4 regions of the Streptomyces broussonetiae genome follow, and region 1 is predicted to be linked to each of the others. Evidence: riboswitches for the same ligand, from Rfam matches in the RefSeq annotation. Region 1 holds a riboswitch; each other region holds the start of a gene.
What was found. A riboswitch is a leader RNA that binds a small molecule or an ion and turns the genes downstream of it on or off. The one in region 1 is predicted to bind cyclic di-AMP.

Region 1 (4,203 bases):
ACCGGTGGACAGGCCCTTGTTCTTCAGGACCTTCTTCAGCGTGTGGTAGACCTCGGTGCCCCAGCGCAGGGCCTCGGAGAAGGACTCCGCGCCGATCGGGGCGATCATGAACTCCTGGATGTCCACGTTGGAGTCCGCGTGCGAGCCGCCGTTGAGGATGTTCATCATCGGCACCGGCAGCAGGTGCGCGTTCGGGCCGCCCAGGTAGCGGAACAGCGGCAGGTCGCTGGCCTCGGAGGCGGCGTGGGCGACGGCGAGGGAGACGCCGAGGATGGCGTTGGCGCCGAGGGAGCCCTTGTTGTCGGTGGCGTCCAGGTCGAACATGGCCTGGTCGATCAGGCGCTGCTCGGTGGCGTCGTAGCCGACCAGCTCCGGGCCGATCTGCTCGATGACGGCGAGGACGGCCTTCTCGACACCCTTGCCCTGGTAGCGGTTCGGGTCACCGTCGCGCAGCTCGATGGCCTCGAAGGCACCGGTCGAGGCGCCGGACGGAACGGCGGCACGACCCGTGCTGCCGTCGTCGAGGCCGACCTCGACCTCGACCGTGGGGTTGCCTCGGGAGTCCAGGATTTCCCGGGCTACGACGACGTCGATGGACGGCACGAGCATCTCCTTCTTGGATGTGACGCTGAAAGTGCGGGGCGGGCGCCTTACGGCTGCGCCTTGCGACTAGAGCCTAACCGTCCCCGGGGCCGCGGCCGTCGACCGACCGCCCCGTGGACAGGGAAGGACATGCAGACGGTACCCATTGTTCATGAGCGGAACAAAGAGGGGTGGGGGTGAAGAGCGGGGAAACGGGTGGAGTACGCGCGGCGGCGTACGCGGGCGCGTATGCGGCGGACGAGGGCGCGCATATCGCGTATATGACGGGCGCGTATATAGGGACGCGCACATGAGAGCCGGGGCGCACGCGGAGAGAGGGGCCGCCGGCGCGCGCCGGACGCCGGACGGCAGACGGGGAGACGGCAGACGGCAGACGGCAGACGGGGAGACGGCAGACGGGGAGACAAAAGCCCCGCCCCGGCGCGTACGGGGGAACACGCGCCGGGGCGGGGAGCCCGTGGGGACGGGGGTGGCCCTCACGGGGCCTTCAGCGTGGGGGGAGGGGATGTGAGGGCGCTGTGGGCAGGCTCGCAGCCGGGTGTCACTTCAGGTGCAGCTGCTGGCCCGGGTAGATGAGGTTCGCGTCCTCGACGATGTCCTTGTTCAGCTCGAAGAGCTTCTTCCAGCCGCCCTGGACGTGGTGCTTCTCGGCGATGGCGCTGAGGGTGTCACCCTTGACGACCTTGTACTCGCCGTCGCCCTTCTTGACCTTCTTGCCGGTCGGGGTGGTGACGGTCTTGCTCGCCTTCGGGGCCGTGCGCTCGGTGGAGCGGGTGGCGGCCTGCTGATCGGCGGAGCGGGTGGCGGTGCTGCTCGACGAGCTGCTGGAGGAGGAGCTGCTGCCGGCGGAGCTGGAGCCGGTGCTCGGGGCGGAGCCGTTGTACGCGGCGGAGGACAGGCCCGAGCCGCAGACCGGCCAGGCGCCCTTGCCCTGCGAGGCGAGGACCTTCTCGGCGACGGTGATCTGCTGCGCCTTGGTGGCCTGGTTGGCGGTCGAGGCGTAGGCGGTGCCGCCGTACGCGGCCCAGGTGGAGGCGGAGAACTGGAGACCGCCGTAGAAGCCGTTGCCGGTGTTGATGGACCAGTTGCCACCCGACTCGCACTGGGCGACCGCGTCCCACTCGGAGGCGGTGGCGGCGGAGGCGTTGCCGGCCGCCATCAGCGGGGCGGCGACGGCCGCACCGGTGACGCCGGCGAGCGCGATGACGCGAGTGGCCTTGGACGGACGACGGTGCTTGCCCTTGCCGGAAAACAGCATGAATCGATCCCCTCACCGACGCCTGCGAGGTGAGCTGTCGGGTTCGGGCCGGTTGAGTTGCCCGGCCGCGGGCCCGCTGTTCGCGAGCCGCGGCTTCACCCCCAGCCGGTTCCGGTGTCAACCACCGGTTCCGGCACCTACCTTGGGTCCCCCGCTCCTGCCTACGGCGCTTGACGCGACGACTGTTCCCGGGCAACCGCTGGCAGGATTCGGCGTTGCGACTGCCGGGGCTCGTGGTGACGAGCGGTCCTGACCGTAGACATGCGTTCGGCGGAATTTCAAAGACGATCAGGGCTTCTGAGACTCATCCCACACTTTCGCCAAACCGGACATCAGTCGCGAAATAGGGTGTCAACTCCCGCTACTCGGCGCCCTTTTCGCCCCCGACTTTCAGGGTCTGACCGGCGGTGATGTGGTTCGGGTCGGCGCCGATGGCCTTCTTGTTGCCGGTATAGAGCGCACGCCATCCGCCGTCGACACCGAGGTCGTCGGCGATGGAGGTGAGGGTGTCGCCCTCGCGCACGATGTACGCGCCCGGCCCACGGCCCGCATGGCGACCCGAGGACGCGGCGTCCTGACCGTTTGCCACGCTTTCGTCCGCGCTGCCACCACGGTGACGCCCGCCACTACTGAGGGCCCCGGTGTCGACGAGACTCCACGAACCGGCGGCCTGCTGGGGATTGTCCGACTCGTCCGTTCCCGGGGTCGCCGTGGGAGAGGTGTCGCTCCCCTGAGGGTTTCCCGAGCCGGAGGAATCGGATGAGCCCGGCTTATCGGTCTTGTCCGACTTGGGGGTGCCGCTCGGGACGGAACCGCGCCCGGCGCCCGGCGTCTTGTCCGTGCTCGGGCCAGGGGACGGCGTGACACCGGCGTCCGCGGAGGAGTCCGAGCCGGAGGAGGACGCGGAGCCGGAGGAGGACTCGGAACCGGACCCGTGCCCGGACCCGGCACCGGAGGAATCCGACAGACCGGACGAGTCCGATTCGTCGGTCGATCCGGAGTCGCTGCCCGACCCCTTGCCGCTGCCGGAGTTCCCGACACCCGTGTCGACGTCGACCGAAGCGGAGTTGGAGGTCAGCCCGGCGGTCAGCGCGCACATGGTCCACGGCTTGGTGCCCTGGCCGGCCAGGATCTTCTCGGCGACGGCGATCTGCTGGGAGCGGCTGGCCTGGTCGGCGGTGTCCGCGTACTGCGTGCCGCCGTACTTGTCCCAGTCGTCCTGCGATATCTGCAGGCCTCCGTAGTACCCGTTGCCGGTGTCCGCGCTCCACGAGCCGCCGCTCTCGCACTCGGCGACCTTGTCCCACGTGGTGCCGTCGGCCGCGTTGGCGCTCGCGGCGCCGAGCAGCGGGATGGCGATGGCGGAGCCGGTGACTCCGGCCGCGACGAGGAGGGCCGGAGCCTGACGGGGGCGACGGTGACGACCGTTCCCGGTGAGCATGCGGAAGCCTTTCGTGCGACAGCAGGACCGGCGCGGCGGCTGGTGCCTGTCGCCACGCTGATGGGTGAACGTAGCGGCTGACGATCACTTGTCACAAGTTAATGCCGCGCAGATCACGTGAAGATCACAGGGTTGAGGCACTGTCGTCCTCCCCTGGACGAGGTGTGCCGACGGGGTGTTCAGGCTGTGGGCGTGAACTCCACCGGCAGGGTGCGCAGGCCCCGCATGATGAGCCCGCCGCGCCAGCGCAGCTCGGCCGGATCGGCGGCGAGCCGCAGGTCGGGCAGGCGGGTGAGCAGGGTGGCGAGCGCGCTCTGACCCTCCAGGCGGGCGAGCGGCGCGCCCAGGCAGTAGTGGATGCCGTGGCCGTAGCCGAGGTGCTGGTTGTCACGGCGGGCGAGGTCCAGCACGTCCGGGTCGGCGAACCGCTCCGGGTCCCGGTCGGCCGCGGCGAGCACGACGAGCACCGGATCGCCGGGCGCGATGTCCTGCCCGCCGACGGCGAGCGGCTCGGTGGCGAACCGCCAGGTGGCCAGTTCCACCGGGCCGTCGTAGCGCAGCAGCTCCTCGACTCCGGTCTCCAGCAGGGCCCGCTCCCCTCTTACCAGGGAGTCCTGCAGCCGCCGACGCTGCTCGGGGTGGGTGAGCAGGGCGTAGGTGCCGTTGCCGATCAGGTTCACGGTGGTCTCGAAACCGGCGAAGAGGAGGATGAAGGCCATCGCGGCCGCCTCGTTCTCGGTGAGGTGCTCGCCGTGGTCCGAGGCGCGGATGAGGCCGGAGATCAGGTCCTCGCCGGGTGCGGGCTCGGCGGGCAGCGCCTGCCGCTTCTTGTGGATCAGCTCGGCGAGGTAGCCGCGCATCTTCTTGACCGACCGGGCGACGCCGCCGCGGGGCCCTCCCC
Region 2 (4,203 bases), 560 kb from region 1:
AGCATGCACGCCCTGTGGAACGGCTCCTCGACCTTCGGCGAGTTCGGGTTCTTCGCCGTCTACGGCTGCTTCATGGTGCCCGTGTTCGGGCTGCTGACCTGGCTGGCCGTCCTCACACGGCAGCGGGAACTGCGCACCGTGCGCACGGAACTGCCCGCATATGTGCTGGCCGGGTGGCTGGGGCCGGCCGAGCCGTTCGCACTGGGCTCGATGCGGGCGCGGCGCGCGGCCCGGGACTACGCCCGGCACCACGGCGGCACACCGGTGGCGCGGGAGGTGGCGCACTACGAGGCGTACGCCACGGCGCTCGCGCTGCTGCGGCACCGGGGGCGCAGGGGCAAGGCCGGGGCGGACTTCGTCGTACGGGAGCGGGAGCTGCTGGACGAGCTGTGGAAGCGGAGGGCTGCCGCGCGGTCGGCCCTGGAATACGCCGCGCGGGCGGCTGCTCCGGCACCGATGCCGATGCCGATGCAGTGGGCGCCGCAGTTCGGGTATCCGGCGGCGCCCTATGCCGCGTACAACCCCTATCGGTCGTAGACCTGGGGATTGCGCAGGGTTCGTCGCCGCAGGAATCCGCCGTCGTGGCCGAGCACCGTGACAAAGGAAACCGCTACGCGGACGCGTCCGTCAGCTTCGCGATCTCCTCCTGCGTCAGCTTCAGGTCCGCCACCCCGAGCAGCGCAGGCAGCTGTTCGACCGTGCGGGCCGAGGCGATCGGGGCCGTGATCGTCGGCTGGGCCGCGAGCCAGGCCAGGGCGACGGTGGCGTGCGGGACCCGGTGGGCGGCGGCGATCTCGTCCAGGGCCGCGAGGACCTTCTGGCCCCGCTCGGACCCGGCGTACTCCTGGGCCCGGCCGGCGCGGGCGCTGTCGACCGTCGTACCGGGGCGGTACTTGCCGGTCAGGAAACCCGCGGCGAGGGAGAAGTACGGCACCGCGGACAGGCCCTCCTTGGCGACCAGGTCCTGGAGCGGGCCCTCGTAGGTGTCGCGCGAGACCAGGTTGTAGTGCGGCTGGAGGGCGACGTAGCGGGCAAGGCCCTCGCGCTCGGAGAAGTCGAGGGACTCCTTCAGCCGCTCGGGGGTGATGTTGGAGGCGGCGATGTGCCGGACCTTGCCCGCCTTCACCAGTTCGTCGAGGGCGCCGATGATCTCCTCGACCGGGACCTCGGGCTTGTCGAAGTGGGTGTAGTAGAGGTCGATGTAGTCGGTGTCCAGGCGGCGCAGGGAGGCGTCGGCGGCGGCCTTGATGTTGGCCGCGGACAGGCCCTGGAACTGCGGGTGCTGGCTGACCTTGGTGGCGATGACGACGTCGGAGCGGTTGCCGCGGGCCTTGACCCACTTGCCGATGATCGTCTCGGACTCGCCGCCCTGGTTGCCCTCGATCCAGGCGGTGTAGGAGTCGGCGGTGTCGACGAAGTTGCCGCCCGCCGCGGTGTAGGCGTCGAGGACGGCGAAGGAGGTCTCCTCGTCGGCGGTCCAGCCGAAGACGTTGCCGCCGAGGGAGAGGGGGAAGACCTCGAGGTCGGAAGAGCCGAGTGTGCGCAGGGAAGTCATGCCTCATTCCAACGCCGGCGGCGGATGATCTCATTCCGCCGCCGGCGCCGGTTTCCCGCGTTTCACCCGGATGTCACGCTCAGGGGTTGAGGCCCTTGCCGCGCAGCCACGGCGCCGGGTCGACCGCGCTGGCCTGGCCGTTCGGGTGCACCTCGAGGTGCAGGTGCGGGCCGGTGACGTTGCCGGTGGCGCCGATACGGCCGATGACGTCACCGGTGGAGACCTTCTGGCCGACCGAGACGTTGATCGAGGACTGGTGGCAGAACCACAGCTCGGTGCCGTCGTCCAGGGTGAGGACGGTGCGGTAGCCGTAGGCGCCGGCCCAGCCGGCCTGGGTGATCGTGCCACCGTGGATGGCCTTGATGAGGGTGCCGGTGGGGGCGGCGAAGTCGAGGCCCGTGTGGTAGCCGGAGGACCACATGGCGCCGGGCTGACCGAAGGTGCCGGTGATCGTGTACGAGACGACGGGCAGCGTGTACTGCTTGGCCAGCTCGGCCAGACGCTTGGCCTCCTCGGCCTGCTTGGCGTCGGCCTGCGCCTTGTCCTTGGCGGCCGCGGCCTTGGCGGCGGCGTCCTTCTCCGCCTTGGCGGCCGCGTCGGCGGTCTGCCTGTCGGCGGCGGCGATCGCGGCGGCGGTGGCCTTGCTGTCGGCCTTGCTCTGCTGCTGCTCGGCCTGCGCCATGATCCGGTTGCGCAGCGCCTCGCCGGCGCCGCCGCTCTTGCTGCTGTCGGTGCTCACACCGACGTCGCTGAGCCCGGTGCCGGTGGACTTGGGCGCCGTGGAGGACCCGCCGCCGAAGAGGTGGCCGACGGAGTCCAGGTCGGGCAGGGAGATGGAGACCGGCGGCTTGCCGGTGTGGGCGCTGGCCATGCCGCCCGCGCCGACCGCGGCCATGACGCCGACGCCGAGGACGGTGGAGCTGCGGGCGAAGCCGCCGCGCTGCTTGGCGACGCGGTGCCGGCCGCGGACCTGGGTGACGGAGTCCTCGGTGGGGTTCCACTCCTCCCAAGGGCCCTCTTCGGCGCGGTAGGAGCCGTAACCGAAGGTCTCGGGCTCGTCGGACGCCGGTATGAACGGGGCTTCGGGGGCAGGCCGGTTGGACGCCACGCGGGCGTACTCCTTTCCTTCCGTCGCCTACCGGGTTAGCTGACGGGTTCGGAGCAGGAAGGTCTCCTACGCGCGTATACCGGGCGTGACTCCGTGAGTTCACGTCGGTGTCCGCGTGATTCACCCCAAGGTGGTGGTTCCCCGGTTCCCTTGCGGGATTCGGCGCGTGCGCACGGAGCCGTCTCTTGTGACGGCTGGGACGACCGCGCTGCGTTATCGAACGTTAATAGACCTGACAGGCACTTTCCAAGCCGTTCGGCTTGATCGTTAACGCTTTCCGGCCAGGACTTACCGTCCAGGACCACAGCAAACCGGACGAGTTGGCCGACGTTCAGGAGCATCGGCGTTTTTGATGGTGTCTCAGATGTTATGCGGACGGCGGTCGTCCGGTCACCGTCGGTGAAGGTGATCACGGGTGGGGTGCGGCGCGTCAGGGATGCCGGACGGCGAGCAGCGCCATGTCGTCCGTCATCCCGCCGCCGGAGTGCCCCCGCACCTCCTCGGCGAGCCGGGCGACCAGGGCTGCGGGCCCGGAGAAGACGCGCCCGGCGAGCCGTCGTTCGGGGTCGTAGAACCGGCCGTGGGCGTCCCGGGCCTCGGACAGGCCGTCGGTGTGGACCAGCAGGGTCGCCCCACCCGGGAAGCGCTCCTCCAGGGCCTGATCCGGCCACATCCCCAGGTCGCTCATGCCGAGCGGCAGCGCGGGCTCGGGGGCGCTCAGGGTGCGCAGGGTGCCGTCGGAGTGCAGCAGCAGCGGGGGCGGATGACCGCGGTTGACGATCCGTACCAGCCCGTCGCCGTGCGGGAGTTCGGCAAGGACGGCGGTGGTGAAGCCCTCGAAGGCGTCGATGCCCGCACGCCGGGTGCCCTCGCGGGTCAGTGCCCGCTCCAGCCGCAGCGCCACCGCCTCCAGCGTGGCCTCCTGCTCGGCGGCCTCCCGGAACGCGCCGATCACCACGGCGACGGCGGCGACCGCGCCCATGCCCTTGCCGCGCACGTCCCCGACGATCAGCCGGACCCCGTGCGGGCTGTCCTGCACCGCGTACAGATCACCGCCGATGAACGCGTCCTGCCGGGCCGCCTCGTAGCAGGCGGCGATCTCGAAGCCGCCGATCCGCTCGGCGGGCTCCGGCAGCACGGCCCGCTGGGCGGCCTCGGCGATCTCCCGGGCGGAGGCGAGCCGCCGGTCGCCGAGGCGGACCACGCGGTTGATGGCGACGGCCAGCAGGGCGACCGAGACCACGGTGACGACGTCCGTGACGATGCCCACGGCGGGATGCTCGCCGCTGTGGGCGCGCACCGCGTACATCGCGGCGACGGCCGCGCCGCCGGTCAGAAGGGTGGTGCGCAGCGAGGACAGGGGTGCGGCGATCAGCGGGGCGGCGGTGAAGAACGGAACGGCGGTGAACTCGCTCGGGGTGAGCAGGCCGTACAGGACCCCGAGGGCGATCAGCAGGGCGGGCAGGGCGCGGGCCAGGGAGCGCGGGCTCGGACGGCGCGACGGCGGCGCGGGAGCGGTCTCGTCACCGAGGCCCGGATC
Region 3 (4,203 bases), 1.4 Mb from region 1:
GTCGATGAGCTGCTGCGCGGTGATCTTGGGCAGGTCGGGGTCGCCGGAGGCGGCGAGCGCCGGGACCAGCCCGATCGTGGCCGCCGCCACCCCCACCACCGCGACCGGGACCGCGTACCGCGCGGCCTTGCGGCGTCCGGCGTGCGGTGCTGCGTCCCGCGCCTCGTCCGCTGCGTCGTCGGATTCGTACGGTGCCATGTGTGCCTTACCTCCGTCGTCGGCGGCGGCTTGTCCTCACCCTGGTCCACCCGAGCCGCCATTCTCACCCGAATCGGTGAGGAGTGGTGATGTCCGTGTTCTCCATCTCACCAAAAGGGCCGTGAAGAAGCGTCAGACCACGGAGCCAACTCCGTGTACGACTGCGGTATGACACGTAAGGGCGACGGCTCCCCCGCCCCCTAGGGGCCGGACCGGGTCGCCCGGGTGTCGCAGGATGCCTACGGCGGTTCGCGCCACATGGTCGCACGATCGCGCCCGATGACAGCGGACCGCCGGGCTTCGATCGTCGGGGCGTCAACACGCCGGCCGAAACGCCGGTGGTGTCAGGTGGTGTCAGCCCGCGCGGTGCACCACCGCGTCGCACAGGTTCTCCAGAGCCGCCTTGGCGTCGCAGTCCCGCAGCGGCGACAGCGCGGCCCGGGCCTCCTCGGCGTAGCGGACGGCGTCACGGCGGGCCTGATCCAGCGCGGGGTGTACGCGCAGCGCGGTCAGCGCCTCGGCGTGCCGGGCGTCGTCGCTGAGGTCGGAGTCCAGCAGCGCGCACAGCGCGAGGTCCTCGGGCTGCCCCAGCCGGGCCGCGCGCTCGCGCAGCCGGAGCACCGGCAGGGTCGCGATGCCCTCGCGCAGATCGGTGCCCGGGGTCTTGCCGGACTCGTCCGAGTCGGAGGTGATGTCCAGTACGTCGTCGGCGAGCTGGAAGGCGACCCCGAGCCGCTCGCCGTACTGGGACAGGACGTCGACGACCGTCTCGTCGGCACCGGACGTCATCGCGCCGAACCGGCACGACACCGCCACCAGCGAGCCCGTCTTGCCGCCCAGCACGTCCAGGTAGTGCTCGACCGGGTCGCGGCCGTCCGTGGGGCCGGCGGTCTCCAGGATCTGACCCGTGACCAGCCGCTCGAACGCGAGGGCCTGTACACGGACCGCCTCGGGCCCGAGGTCGGCGAGGATCTGGGAGGCGCGGGCGAAGAGGAAGTCGCCGGTGAGGACCGCGACGGAGTTGCCCCACCGGGTGTTGGCGCTGTCCACGCCGCGCCGCACGGCCGCCTCGTCCATGACGTCGTCGTGGTACAGCGTGGCGAGGTGGGTCAGTTCCACGACGACGGCCGACGGCACCACGCCCGGCGCATAAGGGTCGCCGAACTGGGCCGCGAGCATCACGAGCAGCGGCCGGAACCGCTTCCCGCCGGCCCGAACGAGGTGCTGCGCGGCCTCCGTGATGAACGGGACCTCGCTCTTGGTGGCCTCGAGCAAGCCTTCCTCGACAGCCGCCAATCCGGCCTGGACATCGGCTTCGAGAGCCTGGTCCCGCACGCTCAGCCCGAACGGCCCGACGACGGTCACGAGGGGTCTCCTGTCTGCTGGTGTCTGCTGGCGATTACACGGCTTGTCGATAGGTCGCTGCCATCACTCGAGTCAGCGTATCCGGTCCTGTTTCGATCACCGATAGCGCCCACCGGTCCAGCCCGGGCGGTATTGGATCATGACCGGTATGTTTTTTGATCAGACGGTAAGAACGGACATTTATCGACTTAACAGGAATCCATGCCTTTTGTCGCGAACCGGAGGGCGAGCGGAGTAACACCTCCACCCCTCCCCCGCGCGCCCGCGACCATCAGGACAACGACGGGCGCAGCGTCCCGGGTTCCACCGCCCCCTCGATCCACTCCCTCGACGCGCCCCCCGGAAGCCATGTCCGGGCCACCTTCCGGCCACCCCGCCCCCACTCCCGGCCACCCCCTTCACCCCCGTCTACCCCCATCCACCCCCTCCATCGCTTCCCGGCCGCACCCCGATCCCCGCTCACCCTCCCCCTTGCCGGTGCACTCCTCTCATTCACCATCCGGGCACACGCTCACACGCACGAGCAGACTCCCCCAATCCGTTATATCCGATTTGAGTTGATTTGCACTTTCGTGAGTTGGGTCACGCGGCCCCACTCCGGCGCGTCGGCCACCGAACCACCCCCACCCCTTGCCCCGTCGGCGAGTTGAGGGTTTTCGATCGCAAAGGATCAACTACCCCAAAGAGCACAGACCAAGGTCAAATAGTGCGTTGTGTGAATCAGGCACTTGTTCCCGACATGTGCCGTCGCATACGTTCCGGGCCTCGGGTGGACGCCGAATCCTGCCGCCACCCGCATAACCATCCACGAACACATTTCGTACGGCAGGAGCGGGGGACCCAGGTAAGTCGCCTGACCGGTCGGCACCCGTCGCACCGGAACGGCTAGGGGTGAAGCCGCGCTTTCCCAGGAAGGCACGGCCGGGCACCTCCCCGCCCGAACCCGACAGCTCACCTCGCAGGCGCCGGAGAGGAACGTCCCCATGTCTGCTGCCGCTCAGCCCCGCCGTACCCGGACCAACCGTCTCGTGCGCACCCTCGCCGTCGCCGGCACCGGTGCCGCTGTCCTCGCCCTGCCACTCATCGGGGCCGCCAGCGCCTCCGCCACCACGGGCACGACGACCACCAAGGCCGCCACGACCACGGCCGGGTACCCGAACACCCTCGACGGCTGGATCCGCAAGTCGCTCGCGATCCTGACCCAGAAGGGGATCCCCGCCTCCTATAACGGCATCTACCGCAACGTCATGCGGGAGTCCTCCGGCAACCCGCAGGCCATCAACCTCTGGGACTCCAACGCCGCCGCCGGCATCCCGTCCAAGGGCCTGCTCCAGGTGATCGACCCGACCTTCAACGCGTACCACGTGGCCGGCACCTCGTTCAACATCTACGACCCCGTCGCCAACATCACCGCGGCCTGCAACTACGCCGCCGCGCGCTACGGATCGATCGACAACGTCTACAGCGCGTACTGAGACACGGTGGCGGCCTGAGACACGGCCGCCGCTGACCCGGCTGCCCGGTGCGTACTGATGTGCCGGTCAGTCGGTCGGAAAGAGTCGTTCGAGGACGGCGGCGATGCCGTCGTCCTCGTTCGACAGAGTGATCTCGTCGGCCACCGCCTTGAGTTCGGGGTGGGCGTTGGCCATGGCGACCCCGTGTCCGGCCCAGTCGAACATGGGGATGTCGTTGGGCATGTCCCCGAACGCCAGGGCCTCCTGGGCTCCGATCCCCAAGCGCTCGGCGGCCAGTGCCAGCCCGGTCGCCTTGGTCACCCCGCACGGCTGCAGTTCCACGGTTCCCGGCCCCGACATGGTGACCGTCGCGAGCGAACCCACCACCGCGCGCGCGATGTCCGTCAACTCGTCGTCGCTCAGGGTGGCATGGCGCAGCAGCACCTTGCTGATGGGCTCGCTCCACAGGTCGTCGCGCCGGCCCACCCGCACCGCGGGCAGAGTCGGATGCGGCATCCGGTAGCCCGGCTCGATGAGCGTCAGCCCGTCGACACCGTCCTGGTCCACGGCCGCGTAGACCTGCCCCACCTCGGCCTCGATCTTGCCGAGCGCGGTCTCGGCCAGTCCCCGGTCCAGCCGCACCGACCACACCAGGCGGCCGGCCGCGGCGTCGTAGACCTGTGCGCCCTGCCCGCACACCGCGAGCCCGGTGCAGCCGAGGCGTGCCAGCAGCGGCCGTACCCGCGGGGCCGGGCGGCCCGTCACCACCAGGTGCCGACCGCCGGCCCGTGCCACCCGCGCGAGTGCCGCCAGCGACCGGTCGGAGACCGTGTCGTCGCCGCGCAGCAGCGTTCCGTCCAGGTCAGTGGCGATCAGTGCATATGCGGGGGAGGCTGCCATGATCAGAGAATACGGATACGGCGCCCCTCCGACTCACCTTGTCGTCCTGCGTACTTACGTGCTCATCAGCCCCAAGTGGCGCTTTGCGACTTCTTGTTGACCTCTCTCCAGCGCCCTCCGCGGTCAGCCGTGGGCCGCTGCCAGGTGTTTCGCCAGGTACGGGGAGGCGAACTCCGTACCGCACACGAAGCGCATGACCGGGCCGTACGACGACGCCGCCGGGAGGCCGGTGAAATACAGGCCGGGGACGGAGGAGACGCAGCCGGCGCCGAGCTTCGGGGTGCCG
Region 4 (4,203 bases), 2.8 Mb from region 1:
CCGGCCCTGCCGGTCCGCCGAGCTCTGCATGGGCCCCAGAGTACGGCTCGCGTCCGACAATGGCGCGAGGCAGTCTGTGGGGGGACGGAAGCCGGATCGAGGCCGCGGTCCGGCGTCACACGGGAGGGGGCGAAGGTCCGCTCCCGGGCATGCTTCGCGATATGGGAAACTGGTCTAGACAACCCTGAACACCGAAGGGCAGCAACACATGGCTGAGCGCCGCGTCAACGTCGGCTGGGCCGAGGGCCTCCACGCCCGCCCCGCTTCCATCTTCGTCCGAGCCGCCACGGCCGCAGGCGTCCCGGTGACGATCGCCAAGGCCGACGGCAACCCCGTCAACGCGGCCTCCATGCTGGCCGTCCTGGGCCTGGGCGCCCAGGGGGGCGAGGAGATCGTCCTCGCCTCCGAGGCCGAGGGCGCGGACGCCGCCCTGGACCGGCTGGCCAAGCTGGTCGCCGAGGGCCTCGAGGAGCTGCCCGAGACCGTCTGAGCGCCACGCACAGAACGGCGAAGCCGCGTCGCCCTTTTCGGGGCGGCGCGGCTTCGCCGTTTGCGCGGTCTTTTACGAATGCGCGGGCACACCGAAATTCGGGCAGTGGAAATACACCGCCACCGAATTACTCTTCTTTGTATACGGCGTCCGTGTTAATGCCGCAGGCTCGACATGTTTACGGCGTGTTGCGAAGTCCTCACACGCTCGCCGGAACCGGGAAAGCGAAGCCGGTGCGCGGCCGTGGCGCGCTCGCCGTGCAGTGCGGTGAGCGCCCGCGCGCGCTCACCGTCGCCGCGCGCCACCGCGTCCACGATCGCGGCGTGCTCCGCCCACGACTCGGCCGGACTCGGCGTCGCCTCGACCGTGTACATCCAGGCGATCTTGTGGCGCAGCTGAGTCAGCATCGAAGTCAGCGAGGGGCTGCCACAGGCCTGGACGAGCGTCTCGTGGAACCAGCCGCCCAGGGCGCGCAGATCCTCGCTGCCGCCCCGCCTGGCCCGTTCCTGACCCAGTCTGACCAGGCCCCGCAGCACCTTCAGATGCGCCTCCGTGCGCCGCTGTGCGGCCCGGGCGGCCCCGAGCGGCTCCAGCAGCAGCCGCATCTCCAGCAGGTCGGCCGCCTCGTGCTCGGTCGGCTCGGCCACGCACGCGCCCGCGTGCCGGCGCGTGACCACGAAGCCCTCCGCCTCCAGGGTGCGCAGCGCCTCGCGGACGGGGACGCGCGAGACGCCGTAGCGGCGGGCCAGGACTTCTTCGGTCAGGCGGCCGCCGCGCTCGTGGACACCGGCGACGATGTCGTCCCGGATCGCCGTGCATACCGAGTGCGCCGGAATGCGCATGACACCTCCGCATTAATCCCCGTGAGACGTCGACGATGGACGCGTGTTCCGTGACTCTATTGCAATGAGCCGGAATTTCCGACGGCGGGCCGGAATCCATGGATATTTTTTGGCCAGCGACCGACGCGGACATCCGCCGGGCACCGTGAAAAATGTCGAAAGCCCCGGCTCGGTGAGCCGGGGCCTTGGATGCCGTTCGCCGTATGCGTCAGACGTTCACGCCGTGCTTGCGGAGATAGGCGACGGGGTCGACGTCCGAGCCGTAGTCGGGGGTCGTCCGGGCCTCGAAGTGCAGGTGCGGTCCGGTGACATTGCCGGTCGCGCCGGACAGGCCGATCTGCCGGCCAGGGGTGACCTGCTGGCCCACCGTGACACCGATGGACGACAGGTGGCCGTACTGGGTGTACATGCCGTCGGCCATCCGGATCACGATCTGGTTTCCGTACGCACCGCCCCAGCCCGTGGAGACGACGGTGCCGGAGCCGACCGCCAGGACGGCGGTGCCGCTGGCCGCGTGGAAGTCGATACCGGTGTGGGAGCCGGAGGACCACAGCGAGCTGCTGGCCTTGTAGCCCGTGGAGACGTACGAGTTCGAGATCGGCGCGACGAAGCGGTTCAGGCGCTCGCGCTCGGCCTCGCGGGCGGCGCGCTCCTTGGCCTCGCGCACCTCCTTGGCGCGCTTGGCCGCGACCTGCTCGGCCACCTTCTGCTCCGCGGCCTGCTTCTGGGCTGCGGCCTGTTCATCGATGTGCTCGGCGATGTCGTCACCCACGGTGATCACCGGGGTGAGGCCGGTCTGCTCGGCGGAGTTCTCGGCGGCGAACGCCGGGGCGGCCGCGAGGGTGCCGATGACGCCGGTGGTGGTCAGGGCCGCGATGCCGGCCGCCTGAGCGGTGGTGCGCTTGACCCGGCCGGGCTTGCGGTGCTTCCCGGTGGCGCACATGAACGCCATGAGGTGGCTGGTCCTTTCCTTCCCTCTCGCCTACCGGGTTAGCTGACGGGTTCGGAGCAGGAAGGTCTCCTACGGACCCCCTCGCTCGCGCGCGGGCGGTCCGATTCACCCCAGGGACTGCGGTTGGGTCCCCGGCTCCCCTGACTCGCGCCGTACGGGGACTCGGCGATGACTGCCCGGTGCCGCGGGTGCGGCGTATTGCCTGACGGACAGCCCGGACGACGCTAGGCGGGCCCGCCGTCAATCCCCAAACCGATCCGGAATTTTGTAGCGCATCCCACAGAGCAGACGGGCAACCTCCGCCTCAAATCGGGCATCTGGGGAAGGGAGTGGAACAGCAAAGGGCCCTGACGACCCGTAGGCCGTCAGGGCCCCACGCGCGTGCGTGGCGCGTGTGCGCCTCGTTCTCCCGCGCGTGCGTGCCGCTTGCGCGCGTTGTGCCTCTACGCGTTTCGCCCGTACGCGTTCCGCACACGCCTTGTGCGCGTTACCGCATCACTCCGCGGCGACGACGGTGACCTCGCCGATACCGAGCGCCTCCACGGGCGCCTTGATCTGGGCGGCGTCACCGACGAGGACGGTCACCAGGCGGTTCACCGGGAAGGCGTTCACGACGGCCGCCGTGGCCTCCACCGTGCCCGTCGCGGCCAGCTGCTGGTACAGCGTCGCCTGGAAGTCGTCGGGCAGGTGCTGCTCGACCTGGTCGGCCAGCGTGCTCGCGACGGCCGCCGCCGTCTCGTACTTGAGCGGTGCCACCCCGACGAGGTTCTGCACGGCCACGTCCCGCTCGGCGTCGGTCAGGCCCTCGGCCGCGAGGGTGCGCAGCACCTTCCACAGGTCCTGAAGCGCGGGACCGGTGTTCGGCGTGTCCACCGAGCCGCTGATGGCGAGCATCGAGGCACCCGAGCCGTCCGGGGCGGACCGCAGGACCTGCCCGAAGGAACGCACCCCGTAGGTGTAGCCCTTCTCCTCGCGCAGGACGCGGTCCAGGCGGGAGGTGAGGGTGCCGCCGAGGCAGTAGGTGCCGAGCACCTGGGCGGGCCACACGCGGTCGTGCCGGTCGGGGCCGACGCGGCCGATGAGCAGCTGCGTCTGGACGGCACCGGGCCGGTCCACGATGACCACGCGGCCGGTGTCGTCGGCGCTCACCGGCGGCACGGGCCGGGGCTCGCCCGGGGTACCGCTCCAGGCGCCCAGGGTGTCGCCGAGCAGGGCGTCCAGGTCGATGCCCGTGAGGTCGCCGACCACGACCGCGGTGCCCGTGGCGGGGCGGACGTAGCGGTCGTAGAAGGCGCGTACGGCAGCCGCGTCGATCTTCTCGACCGTCTCCTCGGTGCCCTGGCGCGGGCGCGACATGCGCGAGGTCGACGGGAACAGCTCCTTGGAGAGTTCCTTGGCGGCCCGGCGGGAGGGGTTGGCCAGCTCGTGCGGGATCTCGTCCAGGCGGTTGCGGACCAGCCGCTCGACCTCGCTCTCGGCGAACGCGGGCGCGCGCAGGGCATCGGCGAGCAGGCCGAGGCCCTTGGCCAGGCGGGAGGCGGGAACCTCCAGGCTGAGGCGGACGCCGGGGTGGTCGGCATGCGCGTCCAGCGTGGCGCCCGCGCGCTCCAGCTCGGCGGCGAACTCCTCGGCGGAGTGCTTGTCGGTGCCCTCGGAGAAGGCCCGCGCCATGATCGTGGCAACGCCGTCCAGGCCGGCCGGCTCGGCGTCCAGGGGGGCGTCCAGCAGCACCTCTACGGCGACGACCTGCTGGCCGGGACGATGGCAGCGCAGCACGGTCAGGCCGTTGTCGAGCCCGGTGCGCTCCGGGGCCGGGAACGCCCACGGCCTGGCCTCGCCGGGCTGCGGCTGGGGGTGGAAGTCCATGGTGGCGAGCTGGGTCACTTGGCCGTCTCCTCGTTCTCGTTACCGGCCTCTAC

Region 2: linked by a shared signal. The riboswitch ahead of GQF42_RS21820 (M23 family metallopeptidase) and the one ahead of GQF42_RS19195 (LysM peptidoglycan-binding domain-containing protein) in region 1 are both predicted to bind cyclic di-AMP.
Region 3: linked by a shared signal. The riboswitch ahead of GQF42_RS25660 (transglycosylase SLT domain-containing protein) and the one ahead of GQF42_RS19195 (LysM peptidoglycan-binding domain-containing protein) in region 1 are both predicted to bind cyclic di-AMP.
Region 4: linked by a shared signal. The riboswitch ahead of GQF42_RS31935 (M23 family metallopeptidase) and the one ahead of GQF42_RS19195 (LysM peptidoglycan-binding domain-containing protein) in region 1 are both predicted to bind cyclic di-AMP.

Annotation. Positions count from the first base shown of each region.
Region 1 is NZ_CP047020.1:4,161,274-4,165,476, forward strand. It holds gene eno (phosphopyruvate hydratase) at 1-609, opposite strand, end outside; gene GQF42_RS19195 (LysM peptidoglycan-binding domain-containing protein) at 1,145-1,861, opposite strand; cyclic di-AMP (ydaO/yuaA leader) riboswitch at 1,866-2,040, opposite strand; gene GQF42_RS19200 (LysM peptidoglycan-binding domain-containing protein) at 2,223-3,302, opposite strand; gene GQF42_RS19205 (cytochrome P450 family protein) at 3,482-4,203, opposite strand, start outside.
Region 2 is NZ_CP047020.1:4,717,081-4,721,283, forward strand. It holds gene GQF42_RS21810 (PrsW family intramembrane metalloprotease) at 1-537, shown strand, start outside; gene GQF42_RS21815 (aldo/keto reductase) at 611-1,555, opposite strand; gene GQF42_RS21820 (M23 family metallopeptidase) at 1,635-2,663, opposite strand; cyclic di-AMP (ydaO/yuaA leader) riboswitch at 2,673-2,838, opposite strand; gene GQF42_RS21825 (PP2C family protein-serine/threonine phosphatase) at 3,094-4,203, opposite strand, start outside.
Region 3 is NZ_CP047020.1:5,540,329-5,544,531, reverse strand. It holds gene GQF42_RS25670 (LolA family protein) at 1-198, opposite strand, end outside; gene GQF42_RS25665 (polyprenyl synthetase family protein) at 553-1,563, opposite strand; cyclic di-AMP (ydaO/yuaA leader) riboswitch at 2,366-2,543, shown strand; gene GQF42_RS25660 (transglycosylase SLT domain-containing protein) at 2,547-3,038, shown strand; gene GQF42_RS25655 (HAD family hydrolase) at 3,105-3,917, opposite strand; gene GQF42_RS25650 (FAD-dependent oxidoreductase) at 4,041-4,203, opposite strand, start outside.
Region 4 is NZ_CP047020.1:6,929,427-6,933,629, reverse strand. It holds gene GQF42_RS31955 (bifunctional acetate--CoA ligase family protein/GNAT family N-acetyltransferase) at 1-30, opposite strand, end outside; gene GQF42_RS31945 (HPr family phosphocarrier protein) at 209-490, shown strand; gene GQF42_RS31940 (GntR family transcriptional regulator) at 646-1,332, opposite strand; gene GQF42_RS31935 (M23 family metallopeptidase) at 1,541-2,284, opposite strand; cyclic di-AMP (ydaO/yuaA leader) riboswitch at 2,297-2,462, opposite strand; gene GQF42_RS31930 (M16 family metallopeptidase) at 2,780-4,168, opposite strand; gene GQF42_RS31925 (M16 family metallopeptidase) at 4,165-4,203, opposite strand, start outside.